DNA from 4 places in the Pseudomonas sp. SWRI18 genome. Region 1 is predicted to be linked to each of the others. Evidence: predicted binding sites of a transcription regulator. Region 1 holds the regulator's gene; each other region holds the start of a gene.
The links. Region 1 encodes FliA, which starts transcription of late flagellar genes. Its sites were predicted from a motif close to CTAAAGTTTNNNNNNNNNNNGCCGNTAA; they were not measured.

Region 2: a site for FliA is predicted at 4,606-4,633, ahead of H0Z09_RS12440 (methyl-accepting chemotaxis protein). Genes of this name have one in related genera too.
Region 3: a site for FliA is predicted at 4,367-4,394, ahead of motA (flagellar motor stator protein MotA). Genes of this name have one in related genera too.
Region 4: a site for FliA is predicted at 1,117-1,144, ahead of H0Z09_RS07860 (methyl-accepting chemotaxis protein). Genes of this name have one in related genera too.

What each region holds. Positions count from the first base shown of each region.
Region 1 is NZ_JACCQQ010000030.1:344-7,669, reverse strand. It holds gene H0Z09_RS24760 (chemotaxis protein CheA) at 1-937, opposite strand, end outside; gene H0Z09_RS24755 (protein phosphatase CheZ) at 949-1,737, opposite strand; gene H0Z09_RS24750 (chemotaxis response regulator CheY) at 1,756-2,130, opposite strand; gene fliA (RNA polymerase sigma factor FliA) at 2,300-3,040, opposite strand; gene fleN (flagellar synthesis regulator FleN) at 3,037-3,870, opposite strand; gene flhF (flagellar biosynthesis protein FlhF) at 3,976-5,292, opposite strand; gene flhA (flagellar biosynthesis protein FlhA) at 5,305-7,326, opposite strand, start outside.
Region 2 is NZ_JACCQQ010000009.1:83,560-90,885, forward strand. It holds gene H0Z09_RS12415 (catalase family peroxidase) at 1-841, shown strand, start outside; gene H0Z09_RS12420 (cytochrome b/b6 domain-containing protein) at 841-1,398, shown strand; gene H0Z09_RS12425 (LysR family transcriptional regulator) at 1,399-2,340, shown strand; gene H0Z09_RS12430 (flavin reductase) at 2,397-2,924, opposite strand; gene H0Z09_RS12435 (acyl-CoA dehydrogenase family protein) at 3,183-4,373, shown strand; gene H0Z09_RS12440 (methyl-accepting chemotaxis protein) at 4,698-6,323, shown strand; partial or broken gene H0Z09_RS27305 (transcriptional regulator FeaR) at 6,609-6,719, shown strand; gene H0Z09_RS12445 (multidrug effflux MFS transporter) at 6,931-7,326, shown strand, end outside.
Region 3 is NZ_JACCQQ010000002.1:451,561-458,886, forward strand. It holds gene serB (phosphoserine phosphatase SerB) at 1-875, shown strand, start outside; gene asd (archaetidylserine decarboxylase) at 1,010-1,870, opposite strand; gene H0Z09_RS04655 (rhodanese-like domain-containing protein) at 1,886-2,701, opposite strand; gene H0Z09_RS04660 (HDOD domain-containing protein) at 2,760-4,295, opposite strand; gene motA (flagellar motor stator protein MotA) at 4,462-5,313, shown strand; gene motB (flagellar motor protein MotB) at 5,317-6,336, shown strand; gene rsgA (small ribosomal subunit biogenesis GTPase RsgA) at 6,518-7,326, opposite strand, start outside.
Region 4 is NZ_JACCQQ010000005.1:51,922-59,247, forward strand. It holds gene H0Z09_RS07855 (multidrug effflux MFS transporter) at 1-1,049, opposite strand, end outside; gene H0Z09_RS07860 (methyl-accepting chemotaxis protein) at 1,208-2,821, shown strand; gene rbsK (ribokinase) at 3,018-3,938, shown strand; gene fucP (L-fucose:H+ symporter permease) at 3,967-5,298, shown strand; gene H0Z09_RS07875 (aldose 1-epimerase family protein) at 5,295-6,341, shown strand; gene deoR (DNA-binding transcriptional repressor DeoR) at 6,338-7,096, opposite strand; gene deoC (deoxyribose-phosphate aldolase) at 7,224-7,326, shown strand, end outside.

The sequences.
Region 1 (7,326 bases):
CAGCAACCGGTGCAGCCGTGGCGGCCGGGGCCACTTCGCTGAACTTGCCCTTGCCGTGCAATTCGTCCAGCAGCGACTCGAACTCGTGGTCCGAGATCAGGCCATCGCCGGCGGGCGCGGCACTGACGGCGGCAGGCGCTGCGGCAGTAGCAGCCGTGGCGGCGACATTCGGCAAGGCGTCGGCCGCGAACGTGCCCTTGCCATGCAGTTGGTCGAGCAAGGCTTCGAATTCGTCATCGGTGATGTCGGTGCTGGCTTTGGCGGCCGGCGCATCCACAGCGGTGCTTGCGGCAGCCGCAGGCGCCACGGCGTCGGCCGCGAACTGGCCTTTGCCATGCAACTGGTCGAGCAGGGATTCGAACTCTGCATCGGAGATGTCTTCGCTGGTCGGTGCCGCCGGCGGCGCAACGGCGGCCGGTGCTTCGGCCTCGGCCTTCACCGCGCTGAGGGAGTTGAGCAGTTGCTCAAACTCGCTGTCGGTCACATCCGGCTCGGCTTGCGCCACAGGCTCCGGTGCAGCCTCAGCCACCGGGGCGGCGGACAGGTCGGCAGGCTCTGCATAGCGCGCCAGGGCGGCCAGCAGTTCCGGGGTGGCGGCGGTAACCGGTGCACGTTCACGCACTTGGCTGAACATGCCATTGACCGCGTCCAGTGCTTCGAGAATCACGTCCATCAATTCCGAGTCAACCTGACGCTCACCCTTGCGCAGGATGTCGAACACGTTCTCGGCGATGTGGCAGCACTCCACCAGCTCATGGAGCTGGAGGAAGCCGGCGCCCCCTTTTACAGTGTGAAAACCGCGAAAAATTGCATTGAGCAGGTTCGCATCATCCGGTCGGCTTTCCAGCTCGACCAGTTGCTCGGACAGTTGCTCTAAAATTTCGCCGGCCTCTACAAGGAAATCCTGAAGGATTTCTTCATCGGCGCCGAAGCTCATGGGTGTGCTCCTTAGAAGCCTAAACTGGATAACAGGTCATCGACATCATCTTGACCCGATACAACGTCTTCACGTTTATCGGCATGAATCTGCGGACCTTCACCCTTGGCGAGATGTTTTTGTGGATCTTTTTCCGAGAGGATCGCTTCGCGGTCATGTTCGATGCCTGCAAAGCGGTCTACCTGGCCTGCCATCAGCACTAATTTGAGCAAGTTGCTTTCCACTTCGGTGACCAATTGGGTCACACGCTTGATCACCTGGCCGGTAAGGTCCTGGTAATCCTGGGCGAGCAGAATGTCGTTGAGGTTGCTGGAAACCGTGCGGTTTTCCTGCTCGCTGCGTGACAAGAACCCTTCGACCCGACGCGCCAATTCACGGAACTCTTCAGCCCCGACTTCACGGCGCATGAAACGGCCCCAGTCAACGCTGAGCGCCTGGGCTTCGGTGGCCATGCCATTGACCAAAGGCGTGGCGTTTTCCACCAGGTCCATGGTGCGGTTGGCCGCCGCCTCGGTCAGCCTGACCACATAGGACAGGCGTTCGGTGGCATCGGTGATCTGCGAGATTTCTTCGGCCTGGGGCATGTGCGGGTCAATCTGGAAATTGACGATCGCACTGTGCAGCTCGCGCGTGAGCTTGCCCACTTCCTGGTACAGGCCGCGGTCACGGGTCTGGTTGAGCTCATGGATTAACTGCACCGCGTCGCCGAACTGGCCTTTTTCAAGGCTTTCGACCAACTGGTGAGCATGCTTTTTCAGGGTCGACTCAAAGTCGCCCTGTGACGTTTCTTTATGCTCCATAGCTCCCCCGCGATGGCATTAGCCGTGGATGCGTTCGAAGATTTTTTCGATCTTCTCTTTCAAGGCCAATGCAGTGAATGGCTTGACCACGTAACCGTTTACCCCGGCTTGGGCGGCTTCGATGATCTGCTCACGCTTGGCTTCGGCGGTCACCATCAACACGGGAAGGCTGCGCAGTTTTTCGTCGGCACGCACGTGGCGCAGCAAGTCGATACCGGTCATGCCAGGCATGTTCCAGTCCGTTACCAGAAAGTCGATGCTCCCGCTGTTGAGGATCGGAATCGCGGTAATGCCGTCGTCCGCCTCGACCGTGTTAGTGAACCCAAGGTCACGCAACAGGTTTTTTATGATCCGCCGCATCGTTGAGAAGTCATCAACGATGAGGATTTTCATGTTCTTGTCCAATTCGACCTCCAAGCAGTCTTAAACGCGCCCAGCACCTGGACGCGCCATTTCAATCAACAGGCATTACACAAAAAGGACTGCCGGGGGCACCACGGGCCGAACCCGCAAAGGCTTGGCGCCCTCGCGGTATCGTCTGCAGTGCCCCCCACACTGCCTGTCAGCGCGCTCGCCACTCTCCCAAACGCCCCCGCAAGCGGGCTGCGCACTGGCTATGCAACTGGCTGACCCGCGATTCGCTGACCCCCAGGACCTCACCGATTTCCTTGAGGTTCAGCTCTTCGTCGTAGTACAGCGCCAACACCAGCCGCTCACGCTCCGGCAAATTGGCAATCGCGTCCGCCAACGCCCCCTGGAAGCGTTCATCCTCCAGGTCGCGCGATGGCTCCATATGAGCGCTCGCGCCGTCCTCATGCAGCCCTTCGTGTTCGCCGTCCTGCAACAGGTCGTCGAAACTGAACAGGCGGCTGCCCAAGGTATCGTTCAAAATCCCGTAATAATCGTCGAGACTCAATTGGAGTTCGGCCGCAACTTCGTGATCTTTAGCGTCGCGACCGGTTTTTGCTTCAATTGCGCGAATTGCGTCACTGACCATGCGCGTATTGCGGTGCACCGAACGCGGCGCCCAATCACCCTTGCGCACCTCGTCGAGCATCGCGCCACGGATACGGATCCCCGCATACGTCTCGAAACTGGCACCCTTGCTCGCGTCATATTTGGTCGACACTTCGAGCAGGCCGATCATGCCGGCCTGGATCAAGTCTTCGACCTGGACGCTCGCGGGCAGGCGTGCCAACAGGTGGTAGGCAATGCGCTTGACCAACGGCGCGTAGCGCTCGATCAACTCGCCCTGGCTGTCACGGGCGGATTTCTTATAGGCGTTGTAGCCGTTCGCTGTCATAGCACCGGTCCTGCGCTCGTCTGATGCACCAATCGCTCGACGAAAAACTCCAGATGCCCCCGCGGATTGGCGGGCAACGGCCAGGTATCGACCTTCTGGGCAATAGCCTTGAACGCCAATGCGCATTTGGAACGAGGGAACGCTTCGTAGACCGCACGCTGCTTTTGCACAGCCTTGCGCACACACTCGTCGTAGGGAACTGCGCCAACGTATTGTAAGGCGACATCGAGAAAGCGATCCGTGACCTTGGTCAACTTGGCGAACAGGTTGCGCCCTTCCTGCGGGCTCTGGGCCATGTTGGCCAGGACGCGGAAGCGGTTCATGCCGTAGTCGCGATTAAGCAGTTTGATCAGGGCGTAGGCGTCGGTGATCGAGGTGGGTTCATCGCAGACCACCAGCAGCACTTCCTGCGCGGCGCGCACAAAGCTGACCACGGACTCGCCGATCCCGGCGGCGGTGTCGATCACCAGCACGTCGAGGTTGTCGCCTATGTCGCTGAAGGCCTGGATCAGGCCGGCATGCTGCGCCGGGCTCAGGTGCACCATGCTCTGGGTACCGGAGGCGGCCGGCACGATGCGGATGCCACCGGGGCCCTGCAACAGCACATCGCGCAGCTCGCAGCGGCCCTCGATCACATCGGCGAGGGTGTGCTTGGGCGTCAGCCCCAGCAGAACGTCGACGTTCGCCAGCCCCAGGTCAGCATCCAGCAGCATGACGCGGCGGCCAAGCTCTGCCAGGGCCAGGGACAAATTCACTGACACGTTAGTTTTCCCGACGCCACCTTTGCCGCCGGTCACCGCGATCACCTGTACGGGATGCATGCTGCCCATTTTATTTCTTTACCTTGTCTTGCTTAGACGCAGGCTACATGGCTTGGCCGCGTGAATCGCTTGCAGACCATCGATGTAGATACATTTCATGGTGTTCATCCTGACCTATCCCACCCGTTTTGCCGGGTTGTGGTAAAGGTCGGCGAACATATCGGCCATCGCTTCCTCGCTAGGCTCTTCTTGCATTTGCACGCTGACTGCACGGCTGACCAATTGATGACGGCGCGGCAGATGCAGATCATCCGGGATCCGCGGGCCGTCGGTCAGGTAGGCGACCGGCAATTCATGACTGATGGCCAGGCTCAGCACCTCGCCCAGGCTCGCGGTTTCATCGAGCTTGGTGAGGATACAACCGGCCAGGCCGCAGCGCTTGTAGCTATGGTACGCAGCGGTAAGAACCTGTTTCTGGCTGGTGGTTGCAAGCACCAGGTAATTTTTCGACTTGATGCCACGCCCGGCCAGGCTTTCCAGCTGCATGCGCAATGCCGGGTCGCTGGCTTGCAGGCCGGCGGTATCGATCAGCACCACACGCTTGCGCAGCAGCGGGTCGAGGGCGTTGGCCAGGGACTGGCCCGGGTCGACGTGGGTCACCGACACATTGAGGATGCGGCCCAGGGTCTTGAGCTGTTCCTGGGCACCGATGCGGTAGCTGTCCATGCTCACCAGGGCGATATTCTGCGCGCCGTACTTGAGTACGTAACGGGCGGCCAGCTTGGCCAGGGTGGTGGTCTTGCCCATGCCGGCGGGACCGACCATGGCAATCACCCCGCCCTCTTCCAGCGGTTCGATTTCCGGCGTGGCGATCATGCGCGCCAAGTGAGCCAGCAGCATGCGCCAAGCCTGGCGGGGCTCTTGGATCTCGGTGGTCAAGGCCAGCAGGTCGCGGGACAACGGGCCGGACAGGCCGATGCGTTGCAGGCGGCGCCACAGGTTGGCCTGTTGCGGCTTGCTGCCTTGCAGTTGGGTCCAGGCCAGCGAGCCAAGCTGCACTTCGAGCAGCTCACGCAGGCCGTTGAGTTCAAAGCGCATCGAGTCGAATGCGCGCGGGTCGACAGCAGCGGCCGGGGCAGGCGCTGCCGGACGCGGCGGCTCTTTGAACGTCGGTTCGACCAAGGGCTCGGCCGCGGTCAGCGGCAGGCCGGCGAACAACTGGCGGTTGGTGGTGGCATCGCTGTCACCGCGCATGCTCAGTTCGGCCTGGGCCGAGACAATGCGCGAGGCCGTCTTGCGCAGCTCGTCTTCGAGCTCCATGTTCGGCACGCGCGGCGCCAGGGCCTGGGGGGTGTAATCCAGGGCAGCCGTCAGCTCGACACCGCCGGCAATACGACGGTTACCGATAATCGCGGCGTCGGCGCCCAGCTCATCACGAACCAGTTTCATGGCCTGACGCATATCGGCGGCGAAAAAACGCTTCACTTGCATAACCCACTACCCTCAGCCGTTGGGCCCTACTGTCGCGACGATAGTCACTTGCTTGTTGTCAGGAATTTCCTGATAAGCCAAAACGTGCAAATTCGGTACTGCCAGGCGTCCAAACCGCGACAACATCGCGCGGACCGGGCCGGCCACCAGCAAGATCACCGGCTGGCCCTGCATTTCCTGGCGCTGTGCGGCGTCGATCAACGAACGCTGCAGCTTCTCAGCCATGCTTGGCTCCAGCAGGACGCCTTCTTCCTGGCCTTGACCTGCCTTCTGAATACTATTGAGCAATATTTGTTCCAACCTGGGTTCCAAGGTGATCACAGGCAGCTCGGAGTCAAGCCCTACAATGCTTTGCACGATTGCGCGCGACAATCCGACGCGCACCGCGGCCACCAGCGCGGCAGTATCTTGACTCTTGGCGGCATTGTTCGCGATGGCCTCGGCAATGCTGCGAATGTCGCGCACCGGCACCTGTTCGGCCAGCAGCGCCTGCAACACCTTGAGCAATTGCGACAGCGACAGCACGCCCGGCACCAGCTCTTCGGCGAGTTTTGGCGAGGCTTTGCCGAGCAAACCCATCAATTGCTGGACTTCCTCGTGGCCAATCAGCTCATGGGAATGCTTGTACAGAATTTGGTTGAGGTGCGTGGCAACCACGGTACTGGCGTCCACCACGGTGTACCCCAGGGACTGCGCCTGGCTGCGCTGGCTGATTTCGATCCACACCGCTTCCAGGCCAAAAGCCGGATCTTTGGCGGTGATGCCGTTGAGGCTGCCGAACACCTGGCCTGGGTTGATCGCCAGCTCGCGGTCCGGGTAAATCTCGGCCTCGGCCAGGATCACGCCCATCAGGGTCAAGCGGTAGGCGCTGGGGGCCAGGTCGAGGTTGTCGCGGATATGCACGGTGGGCATCAAAAAGCCCAGGTCCTGGGACAGCTTCTTGCGCACGCCCTTGATCCGCGCGAGCAATTGGCCGCCCTGATTGCGGTCCACCAGCGGGATCAGGCGGTAGCCGACTTCCAGGCCGATCATGTCGATCGGGGTCACGTCATCCCAGCCCAGCTCCTTGGTTTCCTGGGCGCGGGCCGGGGAAGGCAGCAGCTCCTGCTGGCGCGCGACTTCTTGCAGCGCCTGGACCTTGACCGCGTTCTGCTTCTTCCAGAACAGGTAGGCGCCGCCACCGGCCAGGGCCGCCATGCTCAGGAACGACACGTGCGGCATGCCCGGCACGATACCCATGATGGCCATGATGCCCGCCGCCACGGCCAACGCCTTGGGCGATGCGAACATCTGGCGGCTGATCTGTTTGCCCATGTCTTCGGAGCCCGAAGCACGGGTCACCATGATGGCCGCCGCTGTGGATAACAACAGTGATGGCAATTGCGCCACTAAACCGTCACCGATGGTCAGCAAGGCGTACACCTTGCCCGCATCGCCGAAGGTCATGCCGTGCTGGAAGATACCGACCGCGATGCCGCCGATGAGGTTGATGAACAGAATCAGCAGGCCGGCGATGGCGTCACCGCGCACGAACTTGCTGGCACCGTCCATGGAGCCGTAGAACTCGGCTTCCTGGGCCACCTCCAGGCGGCGTGACTTGGCCTGGTTCTGGTCGATCAGGCCGGCGTTAAGGTCGGCGTCGATGGCCATTTGTTTGCCGGGCATGGCGTCGAGGGTGAAGCGCGCGCTCACCTCGGAAATCCGCCCGGCGCCTTTGGTCACCACCACGAAGTTGATGATCATCAGGATCGCGAACACCACGATACCGACCACGTAGTTACCGCCGATCACCACCTCACCGAAGGCCTGGATCACCTTACCGGCGGCGGCGTGACCGTCCTGACCGTGGAGCATCACCACGCGGGTGGACGCTACGTTCAGCGCCAGGCGCAACAGGGTCGCCACCAGCAGAATCGTCGGGAACACCGCGAAATCCAGCGGCCGCAAGGCGTAGACGCACACCAGCAGCACCACGACGGACAGGGCGATGTTGAAGGTGAAGAACACGTCCAAAAGGAACGGCGGCATCGGCAA
Region 2 (7,326 bases), on a different contig from region 1:
CCCTCTGTCGACCTCACGTATTTTTCTACCGGCCAACATCCCCGCCATCGGGCGTTTTTCAATCGGCACCGTGGACCCGCATGCGGCGGACAATTCGACGGCGACCGTCAGCATGGCACTCATGCTGGTAGGTGACGATAAGTCACAGTGGCGAATGAAGCTCAACAACGAACCCTACTTCGCGACTCGGGATGCCGAAGGTTTCCTGGCGCAGGTCGAAGCCTTTGAATCGGTGGCTGCCACTGGACAACCAGCCCCGGAAAAGGTGGCCGCGTTTTTTCAAAAATATCCAGAGGCTCGCAAGTCTGTAGAGCGAGAGGCGAACGCGACTTGGCCGGCCAGTTTTGCAGGAACCGAATATAATTCCATCAACGCCTTCGTACTTATTGCAGCGGATGGAAAACGTCAACCCGTGCGCTGGTCCATGCGCCCCCATGCGGCGGTAGAGATGTTGAGCAAAGAGGCTCATGCGCAAGCCAGTCATGACTTCCTGTTTGATGAAATAACTCAGCGTGTGGGTGTAGCACCCTTGTACTGGGATCTGGTATTCCAACTGGCCGAGGCAGGAGATCCGGTGAACGACCCTTCTCAACCATGGCCGAGCAACCGCAAGGAGGTAATCGCTGGGACGTTAGAGGTCAACCAGGTGGTAGAGCAAACTCATGGGGCATGTCGTGACATTAACTTTGACCCGACGCTTGTACCTTCAGGAATAGCACTTTCAGACGATCCGGTGCTTGCAGCCCGTGCGGGTATTTACTCCCAGTCCTATAACGCCCGATTACGAGAAATCGGTTTTGGTAAAGCCACTGACGCGGTTGGCAAAAAGGAAATCAAATAATGCATACCCAGCAGAAGCACACCGGTGTGCAAAGTTTCAACTTCGCGTCACGGCTTCTCCATTGGCTCATGGCTGTCCTTATCCTGGCTATGCTATTTATAGGCGTAGGCATGATGTCTTCTCTGAGCCTGCGTCCCTGGCTCATTGATCTTCATAGGCCTCTGGGAATCGCCATTCTTCTTTTGGCTATCCTGCGTCTAGGCAATCGGCTTTTAAGCGCCACGCCGCCATTGCCTGCCAGCGTACCGTACTGGCAGGCAATGGCGGCGCATGTTTCGCATCTATTGCTGTACATGCTGATGCTCTGCCTGCCACTGCTCGGTTGGGCGACGCTCTCTGCCGGAAATTGGCCTGTCACCATGTTCGCGGGCTGGAGCCTTCCACCCATTGTTCCTGTCAGCTCCGCGCTTTACGCTTGGTTTCGGGCCGCACATGGGTTATTCGCCTGGGTTCTGTTTCTGCTCGTGTTAGGACATCTTTGCGCAGCGCTGATACATGCCTGGATATACCGCGACGGCGTCTTTTCCAGCATCACGCGTAAGGCTCGTGGTAAATAAATGACGCACATCAACATGGCCACGATCGATCTGAATCTTCTCAGGACTTTTGTGGCTATTTGGGAACACCGCAGCCTGACAATCGCGGCCGAACGCCTACACCTCAGCCAGCCCGCCGTCAGTCATGCACTGCGTCGACTACGCGATGTGTTTGACGATCCGCTGTTCGTACGAACAGCAACGTCGATGGTGCCGACTGACGCAGCTATCCGCCTGCACGGACCCATTGAACATGCGCTGACTATTATTCAAAGCGCATTAATGATGTTTTCGAACTTTGAACCGAAAACAGCGGATCGTACTTTTCGCATCTCCATGTCGGATATGTCGCAACTTTATGTGCTACCGACGGTGATGGAAGTGCTAGCGCGCGAGGCGCCGAAAGTACGCCTGGATGTGCGTCAAATGCCTATAGAACAACTGGCTATGGCATTGCGCAAAGGTGATGTAGATATCGCGATAGGCTATCTGGTGGAACTTGGTGAAGAATGCATCTACGAACACTTGCTAGACGATGAATTCATTTGTCTGTTGCGCAACGGCCATCCTTTTCAGGAAAATGAATTGAGCGTTCAGGACCTACTCGCCCTGCGCTATGTTGACGTTTCGAGCAATATTACCGGCCATGGCCTAACCGCCGGTGCAGCATTTGGAAAGGCCGGCATTGCGCGCGAAATCGCTCTGAAAGTACCTAACTTTACGATTGCCCCGAAAATCGTTGCCAACACTGATCTGGCATTGATTCTGCCGCGTGCCATTGCCATGCAGCTAAACCGCGACCAGCGCTATCGGCTGCTGAGTCTGCCCATCGAATTGCCATCAATCTCGGTGGGACTTTATTGCCATAGCCGTTTCCTATCGGATGCCGGGATAACCTGGCTGCGCGGGTTAATCATTAGTCTGTTTGCCTCCGGCAGCGATACTGGAGTTCACATAAAATGAGGCGTGCGGGCATTGTTCATAAACCCTGTCACCCGCGAATGGGGAACTGCAATTATTCAGGACGCCGAAGTCTGTACGTTGACGGCTGCAGGCCGCCCCAGACGGTGAAAGTTTCTCCCAAAGTAAATCAGACTCTCCCCCTCTTCACGGACCTGAATTTGGTTAATTTCGACAAATAATACCGAGTGCGATCCGACTTCCTTGATATCTACTATGTTCCCTTCGAGGCTTGCTAGGGCGTCGTTCAACACCGGTAGGCCCGAGGAGCCTGTCCGCCAATCCTGGTCGGCAAAACGTTCAGCAGGCGGCAGGTCGGTCATACCAGCAAACTGTCGCGCAACATCCTCCAGATCACCGGTCAGTATATTTACGCATAACGCCCTGTTGCCCAGCAAAGCCTCATGAATTGAACTATTACGGTTGATGCAAACCAATAATGTCGGGGGCGTATCAGTGACCGAGCAGACCGCACTCGCAGTTAATCCGAAGCGACCATGGGGGCCATCGGTAGTAATGATATTCACCGCCGCAGACAACAATGACAGCGCTTGCCGAAAATGTTGTTTTGATTGCTCGCTAACCATACCTTCACCTTGTAATTATTGACTGGGTGAATCCATGTTGAGACGGATTTTTTATCCGGTCAAATTCGCTTTACTCATACGGGCTATTGACCGCAGGAATAGCCATCGCCCTTAAACGCCCTCCCCTTTAGAGGCGCATGGCACGACAGTTAATTCCCACAGATTATTAAGCTTATTCATATTCCGAATTTGATTCTTTCTTATCAGCCCACGCATCCTGAACATGTATGCAATCACCCTAGCCAGAGAACAATAAACATGAACAGCAAAAACAAGTTCGATGATCGTGACACACGTGAAGGCGCTCCAATCAGCATCAAGGCGATTTCCCTGGATGATGTGATCGCGGAGATTGCCGAGCGTCGCAGCGAGTTTAATCAACGCTCCCATGTCCCTTTAGACATGATCGAAAAAATGAAAGCAGTGGGTATCTTCCGCGCCAGTACTCCCAAATGTTTCGGTGGCGACGCGCTGCCTCCAGCCGAGTTCCTGCGCATCGTAGAGCGGGTTTCCGAAGCCGACGGTTCGGTCGGTTGGGTGACCGCGTTCGGCTCAGCCAACATCTACCTGGCGGCACTCCCCCCGGCAACCCAAGCGTTGATTTATGCCAACGGGCCAGACCAGGTCTATGCTGGCGGCCTTTACCCTCTACAACCCGCCAAAGAGACTGAAAATGGCTGGGAAGTCAGCGGGCACTGGCGGTTCGCTAGTGGGTGCAAAGGTGCCAACTGGATTGGTGTAGGCATCGGTGGCACATCGGCCAACGGTGGAGGACCGACGGCAGGCAAACCGCTGACCGCTGTGTTCCCGGCAAGCGAAGTGCAGATATTCGACAACTGGAATGTTGTCGGAATGCAAGGGACGGGAAGCCATGACCTCAAATTGCACCAAAAGAACATCCAACGCGAGTGGACTTTCGTGCGTGGCAGTGCCTCCACAATTGACGAGCCCCTCTATCATTACCCGTCCGTTTCCTACCAGGCGCAAGTTCACGCCGCCGTTAACCTTGGGCTGGCACGTGCAGCACTGGATTTGGTGATCACAATGTCGGGCAGCACCAAGACTGTTACCGGTGCCCCGCGCTTGGGTGATCGCGCTTATTACCGCAGCGAACTGGGTAAGGCAGAGGCGATGCTGCGAAGCGCCCAGGCGTTTTTCTACGAATCCGCCGAAGCTGTATGGGCCTCGCTCATCGCCGGTAACCCGGTGACCGTGCAGCAGACTAACTTATTGCGCCTCAGCGCCACCCATGCAGCTCATACCGGAGCGGACGTAGTCATGAAGGCTTATCGATTGGCTGGGACTGCAGCCATCTTCAATGACAATCGCCTGCAATGGATCGTACGCGACTCCATGGTAGTGACACAGCATGCTTTCCTCGGCGAAGCGACGTACGACGGCGCTGGCGCGGTGTTCGCCGGCATCGAACCGACCATCCCCTATCCTTGAGCACCATTATGCACAGCATCTTCTGCCACGCTGCCGCAGCCTCTAGAGCTGATTCTGTAAGGGAAATATGCAACCTTGTTAGCGAGTCTCTACCAACTGAACGAAAATCGCGTCCAGGTCGTTTGAGTTGAAGATTGTCGCAATCGGGCTGCATCGAGCCAACATCAGTCGATGTATGCAAATTAGTGAGTGGGCACTATCAGTTTTAATATGCGGGACACAGCTGTTTTCGCTCAAGTGTGTCATCAAGCGACCGATAAAAACTTATGCGCTGGGCCATCCGCCGCTGCTTGCGGGGAGCACATTCCACGCTCTAGGAAAACCATGACAATAAGAACAATGAACATTGCTCCGCGCGCATTTCTGGGGTTCTCCCTGATAGGCGCGCTCATGCTGATTCTCGGCCTCTTCGCCCTGTCTCAGATGAGCAAGATCCGAGCAGCTGGCGACGACATTGCGATAAATGGCGTCCCTAGCTTTCAGACCCTGAATGCTCTCACGGTGACGGGCGTCCGCATGCGGGTTTTGTCGCATCGGCTGTTGACTGATCGCGAACCGAGTATTCAGAACAGGACCATCGAATTACTTGCGGAACAAAACCAACAACTTAACAAGTCGCAGGCAGCATACGCCAAACTGATTTCATCCCCTGTAGAGCAATCCGACTACAACGACTATATGCGGCTGATGGATGAATATCGGAAGATTGAAACGCGCCTTGTTACTCTCAGTCGGGCTGGCGATCTGCAGGAGCTAACGCGCGTGCTGAACGCCGAGTCTGCGGCTAACGCTGAGCAGATAAACGTAGCGTTGGGTAAGCTTACTGATTTCAATAACGCCCAGCTGGCTATCATCAATCAATCCGCTGCTGACCAGTACAGCTCTGCGTTCAACTGGGTTGTCGGCCTTCTCATTATTGCCTCGCTGCTGACCCTGCTGTTTGCTTGGCTGCTGACCAAGAGCATCACCCAACCGATAGCGTTGGCACTTGAAGCGGCTGAAACCATCGCCGAAGGTAATCTGACCCGACCAATAAAGGTTGATGGCACTGACGAAGCGGGCCGGTTGCTGCTAGCCATGCAAAAAATGCAGGAGAAACTGCGCGATACCTTAATGCGTATTTCCGGATCCGCAACACAACTGGCTTCCGCTGCCGAGGAGCTGAACGCAGTTACCGATGAAAGCGCCCGTGGCCTTGCGCAGCAGGACAACGAAATAGAACAAGCCGCGACTGCAGTCAACGAAATGACCAGCGCCGTCGAAGATGTGGCGCGTAACGCAGTGAGCACTTCCGAGGCGTCAAAAAACGCGACGGCGTCAGCAGGCGATGGCCGGGATCTGGTTCACGAAACCGTCAACGCTATCGAACGCATGAGCGGGGATGTACAAAGCACCGCCGATCTGATTGGTAATCTTGCGGAAGAGTCCCGCGACATCGGCAAGGTTCTGGACGTGATTCGTGGCTTGGCGGATCAGACCAACCTGCTGGCGCTGAACGCAGCTATCGAAGCGGCCCGGGCCGGTGAAGCCGGTCGCGGCTTTGCGGTTGTCGCCGATGAAGTACGCGCTTTGGCCCATCGCACCCAACAGTCCACCAGCGAAATTGAACGCATGGTTGGCAGCATTCAAGGAGGAACCCAAAAAGCGGTCAGTTCAATGCGTAACAGCACTGACCGTGCTGAATCTACCCTGAACATCGCGAAAGGCGCAGGCTTGGCGCTGGAAACCATCAACACCGCAGTGATCGAGATCAACGAACGTAACCTGGTCATCGCCGCCGCTGCGGAAGAACAGGCTGCAGTCGCCCGTGAAGTGGACCGCAACTTGGTCAACATCCGGGACCTGTCGACGCAATCTTCCAACGGCGCCGCGCAGACCAGCGCCGCCAGCGGCGAGTTGACCCGCCTGGCGGTTGACCTGAACAGCATGGTGTCGAGGTTTCGCTTGTAAGGGGTATCTGATGCCATCTGTTGGAGCGAGGCTTGCTCACGCGTGCGATGAAGAGGTCTGCCTGATATACCAAGGAGCCTAGTTCGCAGGCAAGTATGGCTCTCACAGAGCTCAATTTGAACCCTGATCCCGCCCACAAAGTTACGGCCATTGGCGCTAAGTGTCCCATTGGCGTGTGAGCCAACCGTGGCGCTGGATAACGGCGCCAGATGGTCCTCTGTGTTGCCTCCAAATTGCACCGACTACAACGAGATTGCCCCCCTCTCCGCTCCCATCGCTGGTGCGGAAGGTGACGGCGTCTGTCGATACCTCCAGCGCTCCAGGCTCGAACGCAGCGTGGTCGATTTGGCCAACCCGTTTCTGCGCACTGAGTCGCTTACCTCGATCGCTTAAAAATGATGTTTCACAGATTCCGCTCATTTCAGCCGCTTCTTGAAAAAACACTTTGAACTGAAGACTAAAACACTTTCGTGCGCATGCCTTGCGCGGAGCGCTGGCGGGTGCTACCTGACCACTAAGAAAATAACGGCTTGACCTTGCCTCTCGGTTCTTGTTAGCTTCACGCCACTCTCCTACCTTCCGGTAGGAAGCCAATCATGAGTTTGTTATGGAAAAGAGTCATTTCGGCAACCCTTCACTGAAGTTTGCCATTGCCTTGGGCGCCATCGCCGCACTGGGGCCCTCAGCCGTCGATATGTATTTGCCAAGCCTGCCCGAAATGGCGGTCGATTATTCGACCAGTGTTGCCAGCATTCAGTTGACGCTCACGGTCTTTTTGTTGGCAATGGGGCTTGGGCAATTACTATTCGGGCCGGTTGTCGACGCCTTGGGCCGTCGACGTCCACTGATAGCAGGCTTGTTGCTGTTCAGTTTGAGTGCGCTGGCTGCAGGAGCGGCACCAACCCTTGAGTGGCTGCTCGTGGCACGATTTGCCCAAGGGATAGGCAGTGCTTTGACGTTGGTAGTCATCATGAGCATGGTGCGTGACGTCACTCAGGGCGTT
Region 3 (7,326 bases), on a different contig from region 1:
GCGTCAGCTCGATCACCGCGAAGTATGGCTTGAACATCGACCACATTGACCGTTTGTCGGGTCGCATGCCGCTGGATACCCCCGCCGACAAGCGTAAAGGCTGCATCGAGTTTTCCGTGCGCGGCGAGCCGGCCGACCCGCAAGCCCTGCGCGCCGAGTTCCTCAGCGTGGCCCAGGAGCTGAACGTCGATATCGCCTTCCAGGAAGACTCGCTGTTCCGCCGCAACCGCCGCCTGGCGGTGTTCGATATGGACTCGACGCTGATCGAAGCCGAAGTCATCGACGAATTGGCCAAGGCCGCGGGTGTAGGCGAGCAGGTTTCGGCGATTACCGAGCGTGCCATGGCCGGCGAATTGGATTTCCGTGCGAGCTTTAAAGAGCGCCTGGCGCTGCTTAAAGGCCTGGACGTGAGCGTGCTGGACTCCATCGGCGCATCGCTGCGCCTGACCGAAGGCGCCGAGACCTTGTTCGCCGAGCTCAAGCGCCTGGGCTACAAGACCGCGATCCTGTCCGGTGGCTTCACCTATTTTGCCAAGCAGTTGCAGGCCAAGCTGGGCATCGACTATGTATTCGCCAACGAGCTGGAAGTGGTGGACGGCAAGGTCACCGGCGTGGCCGTGGAGCCGATTGTCGACGCACAGCGCAAGGCGGATCTGCTCAAGGAATTGGCGCACAAGGAAGGTTTGCGTCTGGAGCAGACCATTGCGGTCGGCGACGGCGCCAATGACTTGCCGATGCTGGCGATTGCCGGGCTGGGCGTTGCGTTCCGCGCCAAGCCGTTGGTGAAGCAGTCGGCCAAGCAGGCGATTTCGACGTTGGGGCTTGATGGTGTGTTGTATCTGCTGGGCTTGCGCGACCGCGACGGGCAGCTCTAAACCCCCGATACCACTGCAGAAATGGGATCAAAATGTGGGAGCTGGCTTGCCTGCGATAGCGGTGTTGGATTCACCACTGTCATCGCAGGCAAGCCAGCTCCCACATTGATTTACAGCTTGAAATCTGCTGGGGATCAGGCTTTGGGTAAGCCGATGCCCTGGCCCATCTGCACCGGCGAACCCGCAACAAATTCTTCCGTCCACTTCACCTGATCCGGCCCGAACAGCACGATCGCCGTCGAGCCCAGCTTGAAGCGGCCCAATTCCGCACCTTTTTCCAGGTGGATCGGCGCCCGCGCCGCTTCGTCGTAGCGGAACGTCTTCAGCTCACGCTTGGGCGGCGTGACCAGGCCGGCCCACACGGTTTCAATCGAGGCCACAATCATCGCGCCCACCAATACCACCGCCATCGGGCCGCGTTCGGTGTCGAACAGGCAGACAACCCGCTCGTTACGCGCAAACAGTTCCGGCACGTTTTCGGCGGTGGTCTGGTTCACCGAGAAGATCCGGCCCGGCACGTAGACCATCTCGCGCAAGGTGCCGGCCAGTGGCATGTGCACGCGATGGTAGTCCTTCGGCGACAGGTAGATGGTGGCGAAGTCGCCGCCCATGAACGGCGCCGCTACGGCTGCATCGCCGCCGAGCAACTCCAGCACGCTGAAGCTGTGGCCCTTGGCCTGGAACACCCGACCATGCTCGATCGGACCGAGCTGGCTGACCGCGCCATCGGCTGGGCTCAAGACTGCGCCTGGGGTTTGATCCAGCGGGCGAGCGCCCTCCTTGAGGGCCCGCGTGAAGAAGGCGTTGAAGTGCTCATAGGCGGTCACGTCTTCAACCAGGGCCTGGGACATGTCCACTTGATAGCGCTTGGCGAACCAGGTGGTGAAGGCATTCTTGAACCAGCGCACGCGGCACTCGGCAATGCAGCCGGCCAGGCGCGACAGCAAGTGGTGCGGCAGCAAGTACTGGCTGAGGATAAACAACTGCTTTTTCATAACTGTCCTTAAACCTTAAATCTCGACGGGGGTGTCGGGGTGGTTGCCCCATTCGCCCCAGGAACCGGCATAACCTTTGACCCGCGGATAACCGAGCGCCTTGGCCACCAGGTAGGTGAAGCCAGAGCGGTGGTGGGTCTGGCAATGGGTGATGATTTCTTTGTCTTTGGTCAGCCCCAGGCCTTCGAGGATCTGCGGCATGTCGCGGCGGATGCGCAGGTTGCGCGCCTGGTCCATGCCGGCGGTCCACTCGAAATTCACGGCGCCGGGAATGTGCCCACCTTTGGCGGCGAGCACCTTTTCACCGGAGTACTCCAGCGGACCCCGTGCATCCCAGATGCCCAGGTCGGCCGCGCCCAGGCGGCTTTGCAGGTATTCGCGGGTGGCGGTGGGGCCATCGTGCAGCGTCAGGCTGACCGGGCCGCCGACGGGCGCGGACACATCGGTGGAGACAGGGTGTTTTTCTGCCAGCCAGGCCGGCAGGCCGCCGTCCAGGTAGTGGTATTTCTGGTGGCCGATCACGTCGAGCAGCCAGATGAAGCGCCCGGCCCAGCCGCCGCCTTCGTCGTCGTAGACCACGTAGGTCGCGTCCGGAGTGTGGCCCAGTTCACCGAACAGGGTTTCCAGGTCAACTTTGTTGGGTAGCAAGCCCGGAGCAGGCGCCTGGCCCAATTGGGTGCGCTTGGGGTCAACGAAATGCGCGCCGGGGATATGCCCTTCGGCGTAGCGGGCGGCACTGGTGAGGTCCACCAGGATCAGGTGTTCGGCCTCCAGGCGACCGAGCAGGTCGCTGGGTTCGATCACCAGCGGCAAGCCAGAGAAGTCAGGCATGTGAGGTCTCCTGGGCACAAAGGTTGGCGATAAAAGAGGGGCGATTGTAGCGCAAGCATCAGGTGCTGCGGTTGGTAAAGCAGTGCAGGGCCTTCTCGATGCATTGGGCGGTTTTGCCGAAGGCTTGCACCGTGGTTTCCGAGAACGGCCCGCCGCCCTGGTCAGCCACCATCAGCATCACCACCTTGCCGTTGCAGCTCAGCGAGCGCAGCAGCAGGTGTTCGCCGGTAAACAGGCGACGCAGGATCGGCGGCAGCAAGGCCGAGAACTGCGCATGGTTGTCAGGGTTGAGACGCACCTGGGCGGACTTTTCCAATAGACGCTGCAGCAGCGTGCTGTTGGTCACGTCCAGGCTGAGGTTGGCGGCGTCCTTGGGCAGGCCGTCGACCTGATGCACGCGCAAGGTGCTCTGGGCGCGATCGGTCATCAGCAGCATGACCCGCTGCATGCCACTGGCCACCAAGGCCTCCTTGGCGCAGGTGGTCAGGTGCATGGCGTTGGCAAAGCGGCTCGGCTCCACCAGCAGCTCGGTGCAGCGCTTGCGCCACACGGCCAGGGACTCGGCGGTGGGCGGCGGCGCCGGCAGCAGGCCGCGATGGATCTTCTGCACGTGCCACGGCCAGATCAGCGACAGCGCCGGGTGCCACAGGTCGGGCATCAACGTGGTGCGGGCGTTGGTGACGGCTTGTTGGTGGACCTGTTGCTGAACGTCGCCCAAGGGTTGTTGCAGGTACAGCGCAGTCAGGTACTGCCAACGCTCGGTGTGCGGGCAGGTCCAGGACTCCTGAGCCGACATCGCCAGGCCGTTGGCCAGCAACACGGTGTTGGCCGGCTGGTTCAACCAGCGGCGCAGGTTGGGTTCGGCATCAAGCAGCTGTTGATGACGCAGCGGGTCATCTTCGCGGGCGATATGCAGTGCCTTGACCAGCAGGCGTTGTTCGCTCAGCAGCAATTTATAGCCTTGGGATACCCAGATTGGCAGGTGCCAGGCTTCAGTCAGGCCGACGCACAGATCCAGCAGGCGCACGCCGAACAATTCCTGCTCGACCTCGCGGGCCGGCTGGTTCTTGTGGATAACCCGCAGTTCCCATTCTTCCAAGAGTTTGGGGTAGGCAACCGCCATCGGCCACATGGGTGAAAGAAACAGCAGGCTGCCCCAATGAATGTCCTGCCACAGCCGCGCCAGGCGGCTGCCAAACAAACCGTTGGCTTGCTGCGAAGCATGCTGGCTCACCAGCAGCAATTGGCGCAACGCCACCGGAATCTCGTGGGCCGGTACCGCAGGCAGGCGCGCCAGCAGTTCTTCGGCGCGCTTGAGGCCCAGCCGGTTAAGCGCCACTTCGAGGTTTTCCGCCGGTTCCGCCAGGCTGCCATGGGTGTGGCTGTTGGCCTCGCGCATTACGCTGAGCACGAGGGCCGGGCTGTCTTGCATCAGCTCGGCAATATCTCGCAACGAGCTGCGGCTGTCGCGGATGCCTTTGCACACACGGTCGTGGCTGGCCTGGGGAACAGGCAGCAGCACCTCATCCAGGCGCTTGATCCAAGCGGCGAGAGAAGTGGGTTTTGCAATTGGGACTGTCGTTTCATTGGCCATGGTTGGGGCGCGATCATCACTTGCTGTCAACACGCCCGGAGCGGGCCGAACTGGCTTTTCGCCTTAACGGGCTATAGTCTGGCGCAGTTTTGCCGATAAGAGGAACAAGAGTTTTCAGTTCCCCCCAATATGTCCATGAACCCGACGGCGCAAGTACTCATCTCCTATGGCTAAAATTATCGGCATCATCGTCGTCATCGCAAGCGTGCTTGGTGGCTACGTCCTGTCCCACGGTAAAATTGCTGCGCTGATCCAGCCCTTCGAAGTGCTGATCATCGGTGGTGCGGCGTTCGGCGCTTTCTTGCAGGCGAACCCTGGCTACATGACCATGCACGTGGTCAAGAAGTCGCTGGGCATGTTCGGTTCGCGCTTCACCCACACCTTCTACCTGGAGGTGCTGGGCCTGGTCTACGAGATCCTCAACAAGAGCCGCCGCGAAGGCATGATGGCCATCGAGGCCGACATCGAAGACGCCGCTGCCAGCCCGATCTTCGCCAAGTACCCGGCCGTGCTCAAAGATGAGCGCATGACCGCCTATATCTGTGACTACCTGCGCATCATGTCCTCCGGCAACATGGCCCCCCATGAGCTGGAAGGCCTGTTCGACATGGAACTGTTCAGCCTTAAAGAAGAGCTGGAACACCCTTCGCACGCCGTGACCGGTATCGCCGACGGCATGCCCGGCTTCGGTATCGTAGCGGCGGTACTCGGTATCGTGGTGACCATGGCGTCGCTGGGCGAGGGCGACCAGGCCGCGATCGGCATGCACGTGGGTGCGGCGTTGGTGGGTACCTTCTTCGGTATTCTCGCGGCCTACGGTTTCTTCGGGCCCCTGGCGACCTCCCTGGCCCATGACGCCAAGGAAGAAATCAACCTGTACGAGTCGATCAAGGCCAGCCTGGTCGCTTCGGCTTCCGGCATGCCGCCATCGCTGGCGGTGGAGTTCGGTCGCAAGGTCTTGTACCCCAAGCACCGCCCAAGCTTCGCCGAGCTGGAACAAGCGGTTCGCGGTCGCTAAGCCATGGAAAACAACCAGCCGATAATCATCAAGCGCGTCAAGCGCTTCGCTGCGGGGCACCACGGCGGCGCCTGGAAAATCGCCTTCGCCGACTTTGCGACGGCGATGATGGCGTTCTTCCTGGTGCTGTGGCTGATGTCCACCGCCACGCCGGAACAGAAGATCGCCATCGCCGGCTACTTCAAAGACCCGATTGGCTTTTCGGAAAGCGGCACGCCCTTCGTAATCGATCTGGGCGGTTCGCCGCAATTGGCGCCGGAGCGCACCATCAACCCGGAAGTGCAGACCGAATCGCCGCAGGAAAAAATCCCGATCGAGCGCGATACTGTGGAAGCGATGGCCGAGCAGGTCGAGCAGGAACGCCTTGAACTGTTGCTGCAGGAACTGCAGAACAAGGTCGAGGAAAACCCGCAACTGCTGAAGTTCAAGGATCAGATTTCGTTCGAAATCACTCCGGATGGCTTGCGCATCCAGATTACCGACGCCGCCAACCGCCCGATGTTCGACTCCGGCAGCGCGCGCTTGAAGCCGTACTTCGAAGACATCCTGCTGGCCATGGCCGATACCATCAAGGCGGTGCCGAACAAGATCAGCATCAGCGGCCATACCGACGCCAAGCCCTACTCGGGCCAGGGCGACTTCGGCAACTGGGAACTCTCGGCCAACCGCGCCAACGCCGCACGCCGCGCGCTGGTGGCCGGCAGCTACCCGGACCCGCAAGTGGCGCGGGTGGTGGGGTTTGCGTCTTCGCAGCTGTTTGACGCGAAGGACCCGTTCAACCCGATCAATCGGCGTATCGACATCGTGGTACTGACCAAGAAAGCCCAGCGTGCGATTGAAGGTGACCAGCCGCCGCCACCGCAGCCGACCCCAGGCGCGGGCGCGCCAGGCGAAGTGCCCGCCGACCCGAACGCCATTCCCCCAGGGCAGGAGCCGTTGCCGGCGCATGAACTGCGTCAGAAGCTGAATCTGTTTGATGATGGCGGGGTTAAGGATCCTACGGTGCCTGGCACCGGCTCGTAAGCCGTAGAAAGATATGCGGCGAGCGGGCTTCCTGTGGCGAGCGGGCTTGCCCCGCGTTGGGCTGCGCAGCAGCCCCAAAACCTGTTGGCGCGTTTTGCCTGAAGAAACGCGGCGGTTGGATCAGGGCTGCTGCGCAGCCCAGCGCGGGGCAAGCCCGCTCGCCACAATGTTGGCTGGGCGGTTAGTAACTGCTCTCGGGCAAACTCGCAATAATCGACCGATAGCTGTTCATACGCTGCTGCTGCACGCGGCCGTCTTCCAGCGCCTTGAGCAACGCACAGCCCGGCTCGCGGTCGTGCTTGCAGTCGCGGAAGCGGCAGGTGCCGATCAGGTCGTTGAACTCGATGAAGCCCGCTTCCACATCGCTGCGGCTGACGTGGCCCAGGCCGAATTCTCGGATGCCGGGGGAGTCGATCAGCTCGCCGCCGCCGGGGAAGTGGAACAACCGTGCGGTGGTGGTGGTGTGGGTGCCCTGGCCGGACAGTTCCGACAGCGGGCCCACGCGGGTGTCGACTTCCGGCAGCAGGCTGTTGACCAGCGAGGATTTACCCACGCCCGACTGGCCGACAAACACGCTGATGCGTCCGTCCAACTGCTGTTGCAGCTGTTCCATGCCGTTGCCGTGGTGCGCCGAGACTTCCAGCACCGGGTAACCGAGGGTGCGGTACACCGCGAGCAAGGCGTTGAGCGCCGGGGCGTTCTGCTCGTCGATCAGGTCGAACTTGTTCAGCAGCAACAGCGGGCGAATGCCGGCATGCTCGGCCGCGACTAGGTAGCGGTCGATCAGGTTGGCATGCGGCTCGGGCAGCGGCGCGAACACGATCACGATCATGTCGACGTTGGCGGCCACCGGCTTGAGCTGCCCGCGGCTGTCGGGGCGGCGCAGTTCGGTGGTGCGCGGCAATTGGGCGACGATCACGCCGATGCCCTGGTTGCCGGCACGCCAGACGACTTTATCGCCGGTGACCAGCGCCGGCAGGTTGGCGCGCA
Region 4 (7,326 bases), on a different contig from region 1:
GTGATCATCTGGATCGCCCCGAGCAAGGCTGACGCAGAGCCGGCCACGGCACCATGATCCTCGAGGGACAATACGCCAGCCGCCGGCAGCAGCAGGCCCAGAAAGCCGAAGCCGATAAACAGCAGCGTCATCATCAAGACCAGGCTGTCGACCCACAGGGTGGTAATCGCCAGCACTACCATCACCGCCGCTACCGCCACCACAGACCCGCGTATCAACGGGGCCAGGCCAAAGCGCGCGCTGAGGCGGGCGGTCAGTTGGCTCATGGCGAAGAACGACGCGGCGTTCAGGGCAAAGCACAGGCTGAACTGCGTAGGCGTCAGACCGAAATACTCGATGTACACGAACGGCGCGCTGCCGATAAACACAAAGAACGTAGCCAGCCCGAAGCCGCAGACCACCGATAAACCGATGAACACCGGATCGCGCAGCAGCGCCCCATAACTGCTGAACGCGTTGCCCAGGGTCTTGCCCAACCGGCGTTCGGCGGGGTGGGTTTCCGGCAGTTGCAGGATGGTCATCAGCAGGCATGCCACGGCCACGACCGCCAATACGGCAAACACTTCCCGCCAGCTCCACAGCGAGATTATCAGGCTGCCGGCCAGCGGCGCGAGGATCGGCGAGACACTCATCACCAGCATCAGCAGCGCCATCAGTTTCGCGGCTTCATGGCCGGTGTACAGGTCGCGCACGATCGCCCGCGGAATCACCATGCCCGCGCAGGCGCCGAAGGCCTGCAGGGCACGAAAAGCGATCAGCGTTTCGATGTCGGGTGCCAAGGCACAGCCCACACTGCCCACGGCGAAGATCACCAGGCCGATATAGATCGGCGGCTTGCGCCCGAACACATCACTGAGTGGCCCGTAGAACAGTTGGCACACACCAATGATGACGAAGAACACCGTGAGGCTCATCTGTACCAGCGTCGGCGAGGCGTGCAGGCTGGCGCCCAGGGTTGGCAGGGCCGGTAGGTAGATGTCGATGGCGAAGGGGCCGACGGCGGTGATCAGCCCCAGCAGCAGGGCGAGATGGGCGATACGTCGAGACATGGGGCAGTTCCGGGCGAAGCAAAGGGCCGCCAGCTTAAGGGATCCGCGCAAATCCGCAAACTCAGGCTTAACTAACGGACAGCCGCTGCCGATAACGTTATCAGCGACGCTCAAAGGGCTGGGTTCCCAACCGGCCGCAGGCTACGGGGATAACAGGCATGACGATCAAATTACGCTTGATGCTGTTGATAGCGACCGGGCTGCTCACTGCGCTGATCATGAGCCTGGTCAGCTACGTGGGAAATATGCGTATGGACCAGGCCGTGCAGGACAGCGAGGTCAGCATGACGGTGCTGCGCAACCACATGGAGGCCGACATGATGCACGATGCCCTGCGCGCCGACGTGTTGTCGGCGATGCTGGTGGGGTTGGGCAAGAGTGCCACCACCAAGGCCGAGGTCAACAGCGCACTGAAGGAGCACGCCGAGCACTTTCGCCAGGTGCTCGGCGATAACTTCAAGCTGCCGGTGGAAGATACGATCAAGGCAGGCCTGGAGAACATCAAGCCCAGCCTTGAAACCTACATCAGCACCGGTGAACGTATTGTCGCACTCGCGCTGGACGATCCCGAAGCCGCGCGCGGACAATTGGATACCTTCCATGCCGCTTTCAGCCAGCTGGAAGACCAGATGGCGAACCTGAGCGAACTGATCGAGAGCCACACCCAGCGGGCCAGTGCCAGCACACAACAGGCCATCCACACCGCCAACTTCACTCTGGGAGCGGTGTTGATTGCCAGCCTCTTATTGCTGTTGGCACAGGGGCGCTGGGTCATTTTAAGCATCATGGGCCCGTTACAGGCGGCCAGCCGCATTGCTGCCAGTATCGCGCGCGGCAACTTGAGCGAAGCAATTGTCGAACCCAAGCGCAAGGACGAAGCCAGCTCGTTGATCCGCAGCCTCGCCACCATGCAACGCGACCTGCGCGGCATGATCGAAGTGGTGCGCAGCAACGCCCAGGGCGTCAATGGCATGAGCGAGCAGCTGAGCCACGGCTGCCATGAAGTCGCCGACAGCAGCCAGCAGCAAAGCGCGGCCGCCAGCACCATGGCCGCCGCCGCGAGTGAAATGACCGCCAGCATCGAGGAAATCACCCGGCACGCCGGGCGCGCCCTGGACATGGCCAACCAGGCAGAGACCCTGGCCAAGGAAGGCGGCCGGGTGATTCATCAGGTGGTCAGTGACATGGACGGCATCGCCCGTTCCGCGCAGCAATCGGCCCTGGTAATCCGCACGCTGGACAAAGAGTCCGAGGCGATTTTCAGCATTATCCAAGTGATCAAAGGGATCGCCGACCAAACCAACCTGCTGGCCCTGAACGCCGCAATCGAGGCCGCGCGCGCCGGTGAGCAGGGGCGCGGTTTCGCGGTGGTCGCCGATGAAGTGCGCAGCCTCGCAGGACGCACCAGCGCGTCGACCCAGGAAATCGCCAGCATGGTCGGCCGCATCCAGCAGAGCACGCGCGAAGCGGTCACCAGCATGGAGGAGGGCGTTGCCCAAGTGGATAAAGGCATGGCGGTGACCGCCGAGGTGGAGCGGGCGATCCGCGAGATTCTGCAGGCCACCTTGAGTACCACCGAAATGGTCAACGATATCTCGCGTACGATCGGCGAGCAGAGCCTGGCCAGCAATGAAATCGCGCACCAGGTGGAGATGATTGCGGGGATGTCGGCCAGCAACAGCCGCATCATTGGGGAAACCGCCTCTACCACCGATGAGCTGTCGGGTTTGGCCGGCAAGTTATCGCAGTCCGTGGATCGCTTCAGCTTGTAACGCAGGCAACCTTGCCTGATTTAAACCGGCGTTCGACCGACCGGCCCACTACGGGCCGGTTTTTTTTGTGCGTTACGCAGGTTTCATTGATCGACTATCGCAAAAAAAGATTGAATATTCACACCTAATGTTATTTAAATAACAAAACAAGAGCGGCATGATCGGCCTGGTCGTGCTGCAACAAGGTGGGATAGCAATGAGCAAGATCGCAGTCATCGGCAGCAACATGGTGGATTTGATTACCTATATCGACCGCATGCCGGCCCAGGGCGAAACCCTGGAAGCGCCGGGCTTTGCCCTCGGTTGTGGCGGCAAGGGGGCCAACCAGGCCGTGGCGGCCGCCAAGCTTGGCGCCGATGTCCTGATGCTGAGCAAGGTCGGCGACGACATGTTTGCCGACAACACCGTGGCCAACTTCCAGCGCTTTGGCATCGACACCCGTTATGTTCAGCGCGTGCCGGGCGTTTCCAGCGGCGTCGCGCCGATCTTCGTCCGGGCCGATTCCCATAACAGCATATTGATCGTCAAAGGCGCCAATGCGCATTTGTCGCCGGCGGACATCGATGCCGCCGCGGCCGACCTGCGCGAATGCACGCTGATCGTGCTGCAACTGGAGATCAACCTGGAGACGGTCTACCACGCCATCGAATTCGCTCAGCGCAACGCCATCGCGGTGCTGCTCAACCCGGCACCCGCCCTGGCCGGGCTGAGCGCCGAGCACTTGGCGCAGCTTGACTTCCTGATCCCCAACGAATCGGAACTGGCGTTGATTAGCGGCCAGGTGGTGGACTCGCCTGCGACAGCCCAAATCGCCGCGCGTAGCCTGGTGGCCAGCGGCATTCGCCATGTGATCGTCACCCTCGGCGAACACGGTGCGCTGTATGTGGGCGAGGAGGGCGAGTTCCAAGTGCCTGGCGTACAGGTGGCGGCCCGTGACACCACCGGGGCCGGCGATGCCTTTATCGGTTGCTTCATCCATCACTGGAACCGCGACGGTCATATCCGTCAGGCCATGGAGCAGGCCGTGGCGTATTCCGCCTGCTCGGTCATGGGATTGGGTACGCAGACGTCTTACCCCGACGCCGAAACGTTCGAGCGCTTCCAGCAACAGCGATAACACCTTCAAACCAGCCCGGAGAACAATAATGAACAAACCTGCGCTGCAACAGACACCCGATGGTTTCTACCTGAACCGCACGCCCTGGTTCGCCTTTATCCTGCTGTGCAGCATTTTTGCACTGTGGGCCGCGGCTGCCAGCATGAACGATGTGCTGATCGCGCACTTCAAGAAAGCGTTTTTGCTCAGTGATTTCCAGACCGCCTTTGTGCAGTCGGCGTTTTACCTGGGCTACTTTTTCGTGGCGATTCCGGCCGCGATGGTGGTGCGTCGCTTCAGCTACAAAAGCACGATCCTGATCGGGTTGATGCTGTATATGTTCGGCTGCCTGTTGTTTTTCCCGGCGGCCTCCACGGCCAAGTACGGCATGTTCCTGCTGGCGCTGTTTGTGATCGCTGCCGGCCTGTCGTTCCTGGAAACCGCCTGCAACACCTACTCGACACTGATGGGACCACGGGAAACCGGGACCCGGCGCTTGAACATCTCGCAGACCTTCCACCCCTTCGGTGCGATGACCGGGGTGTACGTGGGCAGCTTTGTGATGTTCAAGGACACCGACGCCACCACTGAACAACTGACGCAGATGAGCGCTTCCGAGGCGGCGGTGCAGCAGTTGCAAATGATCCAGTCCACACTGTTGCCCTACAAGTGGATGATCGCCGTGCTGGTGCTGGTATTTATCCTGATCGCCATTACCCGGTTTCCCGCCTGCAAGGGTAATCAGCCCGCAGGCAGCAAGCCTGGCAGCCTGCGTCAGAGCCTGGGCCGGCTGTGGCGTAACCCGCGCTTTACCTTTGGCGTGTTGGCGCAGTTTCTCTACGTGGGCGCGCAAGTCGGTGTCTGGAGTTTCACCATCCGCCTGGCCATGCAAATGGGCGGTATGAATGAGCGCAGCGCTTCCTGGTTTCTGCTGACCACCTTTGCCGCCTACTTTGTTGGCAAGATGATCGCCAACCTGTTGATGCGGCGCTTGCATCCGGCCAAGGTATTGGCGATCTACGGTGTGCTGTGCATTGTGCTGCTGGCCTACACGATTCTGGTGCCGAACATTTCGGCGGTGTATGCAGCAGTCGGCGTGAGCATTTTCCTCGGCCCGTGCTGGCCGACCATCTACGGCCTGACCATTGATGGCCTGGGTGAAGACACCGGCGTCGGCGGTTCCTTGCTGGTGATGAGCATTGTCGGCGGCGGCGTGATCCCGATCTTCCAGGGCCTGTTGTCCGACGCCAGCGGCGGCAATATGCAACTGGCCTACAGCGTGCCGTTGCTGTGCTTTATCGTGATTGTGATGTATGCGCTCAAGTGCATGCGCCAATCCAACAGCTTGCCGGTAGGCGCGGCGGGGGCGGTGGCCTCATGAATACGCGTATCCCGCTATACCCTGCGCTGTTTGGCGAGCAGGAGAAAACCCTGCTGCAATCGCCGGCATTCAAGGTCAGCGCCTGGACTTACCCCTCCGGCGTGCTGGCCCTGAGTCTTGAAAACAGCCGTGGAAGGTTGGTGGTTTTGCCTTATCAGGGGCAGATGATCTGGTCAGCCGTGTTCGACGGTTGCGACCTGACCATGAGCAACCTGTTCGAGCACCCCAGGCCCAGCCCGACGATCATTGATACCTATGGCTGCTTCATGTTTCACAGCGGCTTGCTGCGCAACGGTTGCCCGGCGGCGGATGACACCCATGCCTTGCACGGCGAGATGCCATGCGCGCCGATGGACACGGCCTGGCTTGAAATCGACGAGGGCATTTTGCGCCTGGGCGGTTCTTACCAATATGCCAAGGGGTTCGGCGATCGCTACCGGGCGAGCCCCTGCGTGACACTGCGCGCCGATTCGGCCTTGTTCGATATCGGTATGGACGTGACGAACCTGGCCGGCAAGCCCATGGACCTGATGTACATGGCCCACATGAACTACGCCTTCGTGACTGGTGGGCGTTTTGTCGAGCCGCAGGGCATGCAGCGCATGCGCCTGCGCACCAGCGTGCCGGACCACGTCAAGCCAACCCCGGCCTGGAGCGCCTATATGGCGCAACTGGCCGAGCAACCGGCTCAATTGGCCTGCCTTGAGCAGCCGACACTGTACGACCCGGAGATCGTGTTTTTCTTCGATGGCGTAGGTACGGATACCGCGGGCCAGGCGCACTTTCTGCTGGATCATCCCGACGGAGCGGCGTTCTACACCCGTTACCGTCCCGAGCAGTTCGAGCATGCCGTGCGCTGGATCCTGTACACGCCGGATCAGCAAGTGGCGGCGTTCGTGCTGCCGTCCACCTGCGAGCCCGAGGGCTATAACGCAGAGAAAGCCAAAGGTCACGTGCGCGAACTGGCGGCTGGAGCCAGCGCTTCGTTCAGTGTCACCACCGGTTACTTGAATGCGCAGGAACGGCAGAAACTGTTGGGTTAAACCAACAATTGCGCACCGTTGGCCTGGATGACGTCCCTATAGCCGCGCGGGATTTTCTTGTCGCTGACCACGTACTGAAAGTCTTGCAGAGCGGCGAAGTAAGCGGTGCGCACGGTGTCGAACTTGCTGAAATCGGCGAGCAATACGCGTTGCTGGGCTTGGCGCATGACCTTTTGCTTGACCTCGACTTCATTGAAGTTGAAGCACGTGACGCCGAATTCCTGGCTGACGCCGGCGGCAGTCACGAAGGCCCACGTCAGGCGCACGCTGTCGAGAATGCTGCTTTCGGCACTGTTTTCGAAGACCTGGTTCTTGCGGTGGAAGGTGCCGCCGCACAACACGATGTGGCAATTGGGCTTGTTCTGCAGCTTGAGCAGCACGTTCAACGAACTGCACACCGCGGTGAACTCCAGCGCATCGGGGATGAAATCCACGACAAACGGCGAAGTGGTGCCGCAGTCGAAAAAGACCGTGTCGCCTGGCTGGATCAACGGGGCGGCGAGTTTACCGATACGGCGCTTTTCCTCGACGTGGCGCGTGTCCTGCTCGGCTACCCGGTAATCGCCGACCTCGTTGCCCACCCGGGTGATGTAGCCACCCAACAGCCGCAGGTGCTCGCTGAAGTGGTTGAGATCGCGGCGCAGGGTCATCTCGGAAACGTCCAGCAGGGCGGCCATTTCCTTCAAGTGAATGGCGTTCTGGTCTTGCAGGGCTTGTTGGATAAGCTTCAGTCGCTCGGCTTTTCTACTGTCCACGAGTATTCCAGGGCTTGATTGTTGATGTTAAATAAGTAACATTAAATGTGAATATTGCAACTATAAAAGTGAGCGTCGTGACACGCGCCGCACACTCATTGGCAACATACAGGCAAGGACCCCTTAAATGAACAGTCTTCCACCCGCAGCATTAGCCAAATACATCGATCACACGTTGCTCGCCGCCGACGCCTCCCGTGAGCAAATCCGGACCTTGTGCGAAGAAGCCC